2 regions of the Paenibacillus sp. FSL H8-0259 genome follow, and region 2 is predicted to be linked to the other one. Evidence: riboswitches for the same ligand, from Rfam matches in the RefSeq annotation. Region 2 holds a riboswitch; the other holds the start of a gene.
The links. A riboswitch is a leader RNA that binds a small molecule or an ion and turns the genes downstream of it on or off. The one in region 2 is predicted to bind glycine.

Region 1: linked by a shared signal. The riboswitch ahead of gcvT (glycine cleavage system aminomethyltransferase GcvT) and the one ahead of NSU01_RS34860 (amino acid permease) in region 2 are both predicted to bind glycine.

Annotation. Positions count from the first base shown of each region.
Region 1 is NZ_CP150147.1:7,583,170-7,589,427, forward strand. It holds gene NSU01_RS32615 (flagellar motor protein) at 1-145, shown strand, start outside; gene NSU01_RS32620 (flagellar motor protein MotB) at 142-1,035, shown strand; gene NSU01_RS32625 (hypothetical protein) at 1,120-1,752, shown strand; gene gcvH (glycine cleavage system protein GcvH) at 1,886-2,278, opposite strand; glycine riboswitch at 2,463-2,558, shown strand; gene gcvT (glycine cleavage system aminomethyltransferase GcvT) at 2,748-3,869, shown strand; gene gcvPA (aminomethyl-transferring glycine dehydrogenase subunit GcvPA) at 3,869-5,221, shown strand; gene gcvPB (aminomethyl-transferring glycine dehydrogenase subunit GcvPB) at 5,218-6,258, shown strand, end outside.
Region 2 is NZ_CP150147.1:8,096,103-8,102,360, reverse strand. It holds gene araA (L-arabinose isomerase) at 1-738, shown strand, start outside; glycine riboswitch at 1,199-1,278, shown strand; gene NSU01_RS34860 (amino acid permease) at 1,429-2,805, shown strand; gene NSU01_RS34855 (Crp/Fnr family transcriptional regulator) at 2,869-3,465, shown strand; gene NSU01_RS34850 (DUF4386 domain-containing protein) at 3,422-4,129, opposite strand; gene NSU01_RS34845 (methyl-accepting chemotaxis protein) at 4,349-5,170, shown strand; gene NSU01_RS34840 (DUF1304 domain-containing protein) at 5,194-5,562, opposite strand; gene NSU01_RS34835 (GNAT family N-acetyltransferase) at 5,708-6,211, shown strand.

The DNA.
Region 1 (6,258 bases), 510 kb from region 2:
GGGTAGCATGGAGATGCTACTTGTCGGTATCCTGTCCCTGCAGAATGGGGATCATCCGCATCTGGTCCGCAAAAAACTGACCGCCTTTATTCCCGATGCCTCACCTAGACGCAGCAGCAATAATAACCCGGGAGACCCGCTATGAGACAAAGAAACCGCCGCCAGGGACGTAGTAGAGGTAAGGAGAACCGGGACCGCTGGATGATTACCTATGCGGATCTGATTACGCTTCTGCTCATTTTTTTCATCATCCTGTACGCCATGAGCAGTCTGGATACGCAAAAATACGCGATCGTTACCGGTTCATTATCTGATACCTTTAAGAGCGGCAGTCCTGTGCTTGAAGGCGGAAATGGAGTGCTGGATGGTAATCAGGGGAACACGGGAGCCGCAGTCTCGAATGAACAAGAAGCAGGCGGAAGCACCGGTGGCGGTCTTTCTTCCGGGGGCAATGTGAAGGAGAATGGTTCGAACGGAACCGGGACGGGCACGGATACCTCCGGGCAAAACGGGGAGACTGCCGAACACCAGCCTTCGGCGCGTGAGCTCGCTTTTCGTGAGCAGGAGGCCAAACTGGCCGCGCTCATGGGTGTAATCACCAAATACGTGGAAGATAACAACCTTGGGGAGCAGATCTTTGTAGCGGATAAACCGCAGGGCATTGCCATCACGCTTAGCGACCGGTTCCTGTTCGATGCCGGCAAAGCCGAGCTGAAATCACCTGCCTTCCCGGCACTGCGTCAGCTATCCGGCCTGTTCCGCGGAATTGGTGCCACGATCAGCATCGAAGGCCATACCGACAATGTCCCGGTAACCGCCGCTTCAGATTACACGGATAACTGGGAGCTATCCGGCGCCCGCGCACTCTCTGTGCTGCGCTTCTTCCTGGATAACGAGGGGCTTAGCCCCGATACTTTCCAATATGCCGGTTACGCGGATACCAGACCTGCTTACGATAACACTACCGTTGAAGGACGGCAAAAAAACCGCCGGGTCGAACTCATTGTCCTGCGGCAGCTTCAGGAGGAAGAATAACGCGAATCCGCAAGCGAATCAGCTCAGAGTTCTGCAGATGAGAAGGCACGGCAACCATTTGCTAGTATAAGGAGATTGAACGCTATGCAGACTACAAACGGAACGACACCGGACGCCACCCGTTTTCTCTATTTTCTGCGGCAGCTGGTTTCGCTGATCATGATTGTTTTTGCCCAGGGAATAATCACCTTCTTCGCGGGTTTATTATCTATATTTATGATGTTCTTCTCCTCCGATTACTTCTGGGGGGACCTGGCCCATGTGTATCCACCCGATAAACTGATGTATATAGGCATTGACTTCCTTATTGCCGGCGCAGTCTTTGCCCTGCCCTGGCTCGGGGTCTGGTGGATGCTGTACGGTTTGTCCGAGGATAGACGCATCCGCTGTTTCCCTCTTCTTTTACTCTTCGCCTATCTGACATTTGTGATTCTCTTTCTGCAGATCAATCCGGTCTATGACCCGGAAGCCATGATCCCTTCCTCTGCCGGGGAATCCACCTTTCTGGTCTGTATGGGCATGTCTGCCGTGGTGCTTTTCCCGTTTTATTCGGCCGGTGTGTATTACTTCGTGCTCAAACCCAATACCCGTCCCAGAAAAAGATACCGGTTCCTATTGCTGTGCCTTATCTTTGCCGTTGCGGGTCTGGCTCTGCTCCCCGCCCTTTGGCACTTGGCGCCAAGCATTTATCCGGGGCTGCTTAGCTTTCCGGAGTGATACAGAAACGCAAAAAGACAGACCTCTCACATTAGTGACATCTAATGTAATAAGAGAAGCCTGCCGTGTTCATCTTTTCGTAAATCCAGTTCAGTCATCTATTCTAATAATCCGGGTACATAAACGGTTGAAACTATTCCCCAACCAATTCCTTATAAGCAGCCGCATCCAGTAGGCCGGAAGCTGCCTCGGCAAACTCACCGTCAAGCTCCAGCTCAAAAATCCAACCGCCGCCGTATGGCTGATCATTGATCAGCTCCGGGCTGGATTCGAGTGCGTCGTTGATCTTGGTAACCTTGCCGGATACCGGTGAATACAGCTCCGACACCGTCTTAACAGACTCGATGCTGCCTACGCTGTCGCCTGCGGTAATGGCTGCGCCGATTTCCGGAAACTCAACAAACACGATGTCGCCCAATAAATGCTGCGCATGATCCGTAATTCCCACACGTACTACGCGTCCTTCACCCTGCTGTGCCCATTCATGCTCTTCGCTGTATAGCAGGTTGTCCAACACTTCACTCATTTCCAAGCCGCCTCTTTTCCACATTTGGAGTTCTAAATTTAGTTATAGCCTAAGTTATGACCTTGCCTAATGTCAATATAACTGACAGGAAAATTAAATTTGTCATCTTTTTGACGTTTTTTGATTGACAGCGTGCTTGTAAACCCGGTTTAATGGAGTCAGTAGAAAAACATATGGTTTGCGAATGATGGCATAGGGAGAGACTGACCCTCAGGGGCAGCGCCGAAGGAGTAAGCCCGGGATGGGTGAATCTCTCAGGCAAAAGGACCTTTGCCGGACGCATCTCTGGAGAGCATCCACAGCCTGGACAACAGGAAACGGATCACCAACGGGGAAACCTGCGGGCATGATAGCAGGGTAACTCTCAGGTACAAAGGACAGAGCGAACGTCTATTGATGCATGTTTGTTGTGCATTGATGGACTTTCGCCTGTCCTTTTTTGCATGTAAACAGACTAAGGGGTGACACGATGGAGTCTTTGAGAAGAACGCCTTTTTATGATCTCTATGCCGCTTATGCGGAGTCCAGATGCATTGATTTCGGCGGCTGGGAGCTGCCGGTGCAGTTTACTGGCATCGTTAAGGAACATGAAGCGGTCCGCCAGCAGGCCGGACTGTTCGATGTATCGCATATGGGTGAATTCATGGTTGACGGCAGCGGCGCTGAAGCCTTCCTGCAGCAGTTGACCACAAATGACGTCAGCCGCCTTGCAGACGGCGCGGCGCAGTATACCCTGATGCTCTATCCGAGCGGCGGCGTAGTAGATGATCTGCTCGTCTACCGCCTGGGCCATGAGCGCTATATGCTCGTCGTGAACGCCTCCAATATCGACAAGGACTTCCAGTGGCTGCAGGAACATCTCACCGCTGAATTCAGCGGTGTCAGCCTGAAGGACGTCTCTGATGAGACGCTGCTGCTCGCTCTGCAGGGTCCGCTGGCTGAGACGATTCTGGCCGAAGTTACCTCTGCCCCGCTCGCAGAGCTGAAGCCCTTCCACTTCATCGAACACGCCGAGGTCTGCGGCGTATCTGTACTGCTCTCCCGCACCGGCTATACCGGGGAGGACGGCTTTGAGCTGTACGCCCCGGTCCACACAGCGGCTGCACTCTGGAATGGTCTGCTGGCCGCAGGCGCGCCGCATGGCCTGACCCCTGCCGGACTCGGCGCACGCGACACGCTCCGCTTCGAAGCCAAGCTGCCGCTGTACGGCCAGGAGCTCTCGGCGGATATTACGCCGCTCGAAGCGGGTGTCCAGTTCTTCGTGAAGCTGGACAAAGCGGATTTCATCGGCCGTGATGCCTTGCTGAAGCAGAAGGAAGCCGGTCTCCCGCGCCGCCTTGTGGGGCTTGAAATGATCGACCGCGGGATTCCCCGCTCCCATTATCCTGTATATGCCGACGGTGTGAAGATCGGTGAAGTCACAACCGGTACTCAATCCCCAACGCTGAAGCGGAATCTCGGACTTGCCCTGCTGGATGCTGCCTATACTGAGATCGGCACAGAGGTGTATGTGGAGATCCGCGGCAAGCAACTGAAGGCTGCCGTGATCAAAGCCCCGTTCTACAAAAAGAGCCAAGGAGTGAAGCCGTAATGAAGCACCGCTATCTGCCTATGACGGAGCAAGACCGCGCAGAAATGATGGAGACTGTCGGGATTCAGTCCATCGATGAGCTATTCGCTGATATCCCTCAATCTGTCCGCTACCAGGGAACGATGCCGATGTCCGGCCCGCTGGACGAATATGCGCTGCTGCGCCATATGAAGGGTCTGGCTGACAAGAATGCCGACTTTGATACCCATGCCAGCTTCCTTGGCGCCGGCCTCTATGACCACCACATTCCTGTTGTCATTAACCATATTATTTCCCGTTCGGAATTCTATACTGCCTATACCCCTTATCAGCCGGAAATCAGCCAGGGCGAGCTTCAGGCAATCTTCGAATTCCAGTCCTATATCTGTGAGCTGACCGGCATGAAGGTCGCTAATGCAAGCATGTACGATGGTGCAACGGCCTTCTCCGAAGCAGCCGTGCTGGCCGCAGGCGCCACCAAACGCAAGAAGCTGATTGTCTCCCGTACGGTTCATCCGGAAGCCCGCCAGGTGCTGCGTACTTCGGCCAATGCCTGGGGCCTGCAAATCGTGGAAATCGATTATAAGGACGGGGTTACCGATCTTGCCAAGCTGGCTGAGGCCATTGATGCCGATACTGCCGCCGTTCTGGTCCAGTCGCCCAACTTCTTCGGCGGCATCGAGGATCTGCGCCAGGTTGAGCCGTTGATCCACGCCGTCAAGGGATTGCTCGTGGTCAGCGCGAATCCCATTGCACTCGGCGTGCTGGAAACGCCCGGCAAGCTGGGCGCCGACATCGTAGTCGGCGATGCACAGCCGCTGGGTATCGCTGCATCGCTCGGAGGACCAACCTGCGGATTCTTTGCGGTTGCCGAACCGCTGATGCGCCGCATGCCGGGCCGGATCGTCGGCCAGACCGTTGACCGTAACGGCAAGCGCGGCTTCGTCTTGACCCTGCAGGCGCGTGAGCAGCATATCCGCCGCGAGAAAGCGACGTCGAATATCTGCTCTAACCAAGCGCTGCTGGCGTTATGCGCATCCGTCTACTTGTCCGTGATGGGCAAGGAGGGCATGCGCGAGGTTGGTGAGCTGAACATCCGCAAGAGCCATTACGCCGCCGGACGGCTGGCTGAAATCACCGGTGCAGAGCGCGTCTTCACCGCCCCGTTCTTCAATGAATTTGTCCTGAAGCTCCCGGAAGGCAGCAGTGTCAGTGAAGTGAACTCCAGGCTGCTGAAGGCAGGTTATCTGGGCGGCTATGATCTGGGCCGTGAGTATCCGGAGCTTGCCGGACATATGCTGGTTGCCGTGACTGAGAAAAGAAGCAAGACCGAAATTGACGAATTCGCCACTGCACTGGAGGGCTGTATATGAAACCGGAACAAACCCTGATCTTTGAATTAAGCCGCCCCGGCCGCTCGGCTTACTCTTTGCCTCTATGTGATGTGCCGCAGGAAGAGAGCATCAGCTCACTGATTCCTGAGGGCCTGCTCCGCAGCGAGCCGGTAGTGCTGCCGGAAGTATCCGAAGTGGATGTTATCCGCCACTATACTGCCCTGTCCCGGCGTAACTTCGGGGTCGATAACGGCTTCTATCCGCTCGGCTCCTGTACGATGAAATATAATCCGAAGATCAATGAGGATGTGGCCCGCTTCCCCGGCCTTGCCAAGATCCATCCGTACCAGCCGGAAGAGAGTATCCAGGGTGCACTTGAGCTGATGTATACACTGCAAAAGGATCTCGCCGGACTGACCGGCATGGATGCGGTCTCCCTGCAGCCTGCCGCCGGTGCCCATGGCGAATGGACCGGCCTGATGATGATCCGCGCCTACCATGAAAGCCGCGGCGAGGTCCGCACCAAGGTCATCGTGCCGGATTCCTCGCACGGTACCAACCCGGCCAGCGCCGCAGCCGCCGGACTCGACACCGTCACCATTCCTTCCAATGATAAGGGAATGGTCGACCTCGAAGCGCTGAAGGCCGCGGTCGGCAGCGACACCGCCGCGCTGATGCTCACGAACCCGAGTACTCTCGGACTGTTCGAGACGCAGATCGTCGAGATCGCCGCGATTGTCCATGAAGCCGGCGGATTGCTCTATTATGACGGAGCGAACTCCAACGCCATCATGGGCATCACCCGCCCGGGCGATATGGGCTTCGATGTGGTCCATCTCAACCTGCACAAGACGATGAGTACGCCGCACGGCGGCGGCGGTCCGGGAGCCGGACCGGTCGGCGTGAAGGCGAAGCTGATTCCGTTCCTGCCCCAGCCGTCGGTGGTGCAGAACGAAGACGGCAGCTTCTCGCTTGACTCCGGCGGGCCGCAATCTATTGGCCGCGTCAAAGCCTTTTATGGCAACTTCGGTATTCTGGTCCGCGCTTACGCCTATATCCGCACCTACGGCCCGGAC
Region 2 (6,258 bases):
TTCGCTGAATATGCAGAGCAGTATGATTTCGATTACGGTTCATACAGCAAAGAAGCATGGGAAGCCAGCGTGAAGGTACAGGCCAGCTATGAAATTGCCCTCAAACGCTTCCTGGATGCCGGCAACTACAATGCGTTCACTTCGAACTTCGAAGACCTGCACGGCATGAAGCAGCTTCCGGGTCTTGCCGTTCAGCGTCTGATGGCACAAGGCTACGGCTTCGCCGGCGAAGGGGACTGGAAGACAGCGGCCCTGGACCGCCTGATGAAGGTGATGAGCCACAACCTGAACACCGGATTCATGGAAGATTACACCTACGAAATGGCTGCCGGACAGGAAGCGATTCTGCAGTCCCACATGCTTGAGGTTGACCCGAGCCTGGCCAGCAACAAGCCGAAGGTGCTTGTGTCTCCGCTGGGAATCGGCGACCGCGAAGATCCGGCCCGTCTCGTATTCGACGGCAAGGCTGGCGAAGGCGTCGTGGTATCGATGGCTGACTTCGGCACTCATTACAAGCTGCTGATCAATGAAGTTACTGCCTTCGAGCCGACGGTTCCGGCTCCGAATCTTCCAGTGGCCCGTGTGCTCTGGCAGGTGAAGCCTAACTTCCAGGATGGAATTAAGGCATGGATCGAGAATGGCGGCGGCCACCATACCGTGGTGTCGCTCAACTTGACTACAGATCAGATCGTAACCTATGCCAAGCTGGTTGGCCTGGATTATGTAATCATTAAATAAATAGCGTAATAATGTTGGATCAAATGAGCGGATGGGCTGTTGCCTGTCTGCTTTTTTTTAATGCAGAGCCAAGGTATTACCGGCAAACTCATCCTCCGTGCCCGTGATTTTCTAAAATCCTGTACAAAATACAACATTCGCTTCATTAAATTGGACTAAATCGAAAATTGTTGTACAAAAGGCAGCATTTCTCCTCCTTCATACGGTTTAGCGTGGAAATTCTTGTATTTCATACAACAATCTATCTAAACAACCGGGTATCTGCGCATCCAAGTTGCAAAACGTACAACATTTATGCCGCTACAAATAGGAGCGCATATAGACATATAAAACACGGGAGACTTTTATCACTGTTCAATACTCACATGCCGAGTAATATGTTAGAATATCAGAATGCATTAACGCTTCACCAATTTAATACATCACACGGGCTATGATTGCTATGGATCACACTATAGCAGGAGCAGCTTCTGGAGAGACTGCGGGAGACCGCAGCGCCGAAGGGTTCACAATCTCAGGCAAAAGGACAGAAGAGTACGGAATTTGTATTTGTTATGCTGATTAATTACGGTCAGCGGCGCAGGTAGCTTATTTTGATATTCTTATGAACCGGGAGATTGGATGATATCCAATCTCTTTTTTATGTTATTTGGCAGCATAGCGTTGTACACATTAAGGGGGAAAATGGCAATGGCACAGACAGAATTAAAGAGAGATTTGGCGAACCGTCATGTACAGCTGATCGCTATCGGCGGCACGATTGGTACAGGGTTATTCCTGGGATCAGGCAGAGCGATTCAGCAGGCCGGGCCGTCCATTATGATCACGTATTTACTCGTGGGAATTGCCGTGTTTTTTGTGATGAGGGCGCTGGGTGAGCTGCTGCTCTCCAAAGCGGGATATCAATCTTTTACGGACATTGCTGAAGACTATCTGGGGCCGCGGGCTGCGTTCATTACAGGCTGGACCTACTGGTTCTGCTGGATTATGACGGCGATGGCGGATGTGATTGCAGTGGGCGTTTATGTGCAGTACTGGTTCGATATCCCGCAGTGGGTACCGGCCGTCATCTGCCTGATTATTCTGTTAGGACTCAATCTGCTGACGGTCAAAAGCTTCGGCGAACTCGAATTCTGGTTTGCCCTAATCAAAGTCGTCACGATTCTTGCCTTAATTGGCCTGGGAATCATTCTGCTGGTCATCGGGTTCAAGACGGATGCGGGATCGGTGACGGTCCGCAATCTCTGGGAGCACGGGGGCGTGTTCCCGAACGGTGTCAAGGGCTTCTTATTTTCCTTCCAGATGGTTGTGTTCGCTTATGTCGGTGTGGAGCTTGTGGGTGTATCAGCCGCAGAAACAGCAGATCCGGAGAAAAATATCCCCTCGGCGATTAACAAGATTCCTCTGCGGATTCTCTTCTTCTATGTGGGCGCGCTCTTCGTCCTGCTGTGCATTAACCCGTGGACCCAGCTCAGTGCGGCTGAAAGTCCTTTTGTGCGGACCTTCAGCCTGGTCGGGATTCCGGTTGCAGCGGGTATTATCAATTTCGTCGTCTTAACCTCAGCGGCTTCCGCCTGCAACAGCGGGATGTTCTCGACCAGCCGGATTCTGTATAATCTGAGCAGAAGGAATCAGGCCTCCCCGCAGCTCGGCAAGCTGAACCGAAATCATGTGCCTGCTAACTCTTTATTTATTTCTACAATAGTTATATCGGCCGGGGCGCTGCTTAGCAAGCTTATTCCGGGCCAGGCCTTCGGCATCGTTACAACGATCAGTGCCATTTGCTTCATCTGGGTGTGGGGGGTTGTGCTCGTATGTCATATCAAATATAAGAGGAACCGCCCGGACTTACATGCCTCGTCCAAATTCAAAGCACCGTTCACACCGGTTATCAATTATGCGGTATTAACGTTGTTTGCTGCTATTCTGATCATTATGCTATTCGCAGATGATACCCGTCCGGCGCTGCTGTTTACGCCCCTATGGTTCATTCTGTTGTTCGTCCTGTACTCCATGCGGAGCAAGAAGGAGAAAAGTGATGCCGATGTCAGTATAATCAATACATGAGTGCAAGAATGTTCAAACGCTACTGACATGTTGTCAGTAGCGTTATAAGGAGGAATCCGAAACATGAAGCATAGATTACTCCAATATATGACCCGGCTGACCTCCCTCAGTGAAGAGCAGCAGCAGGCCATTCTGGAGGAGATTCTTGTTGAGGAATACAGCAAGGGAGCCACGCTGCTTAGGCAGGGGGAGGTTCCCGGTCATTGCTATTTCGTGTTAAAAGGATGCGTACGGCAGCATAGTGTTGACGTCACAGGCCGCGACATCACCTCGAATTTCTACACAGAGGAGCAGGCGATCGCTATCTTCAATGCGCATAAAGAGGATGCCTCGTCGGAATACAGCCTGACTTGTCTGGAGGACTGCGTACTGGTTGTCGGTTCGCTGAATACCGAGAGGGAAATGTACGCCAGACACACGCAGCTGGAGCTGATGACACGCCGGATGATCGAGGAGAATTTCGGACAGGTGCAGGCGGAATTCGCCGCCTTCATTGCGGCATCCCCCGAAGACCGCCTCAAGGCACTGCTGCATCGGAGGCCCGGCCTGATCAGCCGCGTCCCCCAGCATCAGCTGGCCAGCTATCTCGGGATGACACCGGAGTCGCTCAGCCGGATTAAGAAGCGGCTTGAGCGCGAACACGCGCAGCCGGGACTTTGAACAGCAGCCAGATGCCAAGCCCCAGCTCCCCTGCGGTCATCGGCAGCATGAACACCCATTTGATGATTTGGAGGAATTCTCCATACCCGGGCACAAGTGTGCCGCACAGATGAACCATAATATAGCCGAAGCCTGCCAGCAGCAGCAGCACACTGACGGGCTTCGGAATATTCTCCGAAAATACCGCCAGCACACCTATAATCAGCAGATGCCCCCCGAACAGAATCAAACCAGCCGACCATACCGCTTCAAAAGCATGAAGATTAAGCATGACCTCCGCCTGCAGCTCCCCTCGTGTGAAGCCGGAAAGCGTAACCTCCCTGTTACCGGTAAGAAGTGATACCACGATCAGACTGGAGACAGCACCCCCCAACACTGCCGTATAAGCCAGGCGCAGCCATGCTCCCAGCAGGGACAGGCCCGGATGCACAGGCTTCAGCACCAGATATAAGGCCCAGGCAGCTGCCACATCACAGGCCATAATCAGTACCCAGCCCAGAATCCCGGCCCTGAACAGCGACGGAGAGGCCTGAAGATTGGCGAAGGTACCAGCGGCATCTCCATCCACTACCAGACTCCCTTGGACATATCCGTACGAGAGCGCGGCGGCAACCGCCATTACAATGAGCGATATTCCCCCGGTTCGAGCCACTGCAGCAGACATTAGCATAACCCCCTGATTGATTATTGATTGTGGTTATATTGTACTAAGGCGCCTGCAGGGCTTCATTGACTTAAGTTAAGAGGACATGATTAAATTTTAAATATTAAGTTTTTGAATAAAGGATAGTCATTGAAAAATGTCGAACCTTAATCTAGATATTTCTGTACTGTGCAATGAAGCGATTTAATGAAGTGATTTAATGAAGGAGAACCCACATCCATGAAGAACATTATCCGCTCCCTTGAAGATATAGTGAACCTGGCACCGGTCCTGAAAGCTGCTTTTCCCTATGATGTATCTATTGCTGTCTGTGATGTGGAGAAGTTCATCGCTTATTTCCCTGGAACGTCCATTGATCTGGGAATTCGGGCAGGACAGATAATTCTTGCGGACGAACCTCTGTATCATGCGCTGAGAAATGATGAATTCTCGAAAGCTAATGTCCCTAAGGACTACTATGGGTATGAATTCGTCGGTACGGTTCTTCCGGTACACGGAGAGGATGGAAGCGTCTGCGGGGCGGTCTGCATCCAGGTCCGCAGACAGACCGAGCTGCGCGAAATCGCTGATCAGATCTCGGTCTCCCTAAATCAGGCTAACGCCCGGATTGGGCATGTGGCAGAGGGCTCGGGGCTGCTTGCCGATTTCTCGCAGAAGCTGCTGCTCCAGTCAGAAACGACCGCCGAAAGTGTCAAAAAAAGCGATGAAGTGCTGGCTGTCCTCAGAAAGGTCGCCGACCAGACGAATCTGCTCGGGATTAATGCAGCCATTGAGGCTGCCCACGCAGGAGAGAAGGGGCGGGGATTCGATGTTGTAGCGAAAGAAATCCGCAAATTCTCGAAGGAAACCGAGCAGTCTGCGCAGCGGATCCGGGATACCCTGGGGGAGATCCAAGCCGCGATGAAGCAGATCAGCCAATCCATCCATCAGATTGCGTCAGTCGGGCAGGAGCAGGCTGCTTCAACGAATGAAATCTCCAGCTTCATTGAGGAGATCCGGACGATGTCCGAGCAGCTGAACCAGTTCGCGCAGAAGCTGTGAGGGAAGAGCGGCCATTCACATAATTACAGATTCGCCAGAATAACGGCAAGCAGAGCAATGAAGGCCGGGAGGCCCTGAACCAATAGAATGGATTTCTTGGCCGTGATGCCGCCATAGATGGCTGCAACCGCAACGCAGATCAGGAAGAACAATTGAAGCTGAACACTGAAGGTATCATTCGGATGCAGCAGGCTCCAGACTAGACCGGCCGCCAGAAAGCCGTTATATAATCCCTGGTTGGCCGCCAGCGATTTCGTTTCCCGGGCGAACTGCGGAGTGGTGCCGAACGATTTTTGCGCCCGCGGGGTAGTCCACAGGAACATTTCCAGCACTAGAATATACACATGCTCCATTGCAACCAAGGCCACGAGTATTAAACTCACGATCATCATAGTAAATCCCTCTTTTCATAATTATGTAAGATTGATTAACGGAGAAATTAAATTGTTCAAAATATAATTTTACACTGTATAATATAGCCAAATTCTGCAATTTTGTCAATTTGGAATCCCTAAATTCCTTGAGGAGGCAAACCTGTTGTACCTAAGAATGCTGACATCCGTGGATGCGGAGGTTTACCGCGAGCTTCGGCTACAGTCGCTGCGGCTGCATCCGGAAGCCTATCTCAGCTCCTATGAATCGGAAAAGAAGCTGTCTATAGTCACCACACGCATCAGGCTGGAGCCCTCGGAGAATAATTTCACGCTGGGAGCTTTTGATGGTGAGGAGAGGCTGGTGGGCATCGTCACTTTTTTCCGGGAGAGCCGGCCCAAAATTGATCATAAAGCTAATATATATTCAGTATATGTGGATTCAGATGTCCGTAAACAAGGAGTGGGCCGCCGCTTGATGGTGGAGCTGATTGCCCGGGCGAGGCTGTTGCCGGGGCTCGAAATTCTAAATTTAACGGTAACCTCGAATAATGTAGCTGCCAAAAGACTATACGAATCTCTTGGATTCATCTGCTATGGCACAGAGCCGAAGGCGATGAAGCTTGGGGATGAATATCTGGATGAGGCTCTGATGATTCTGATGCTGTAGCTCTATCGTGTTGACAAGCTTCCTGGCGGCGATCATAGAATATGCAA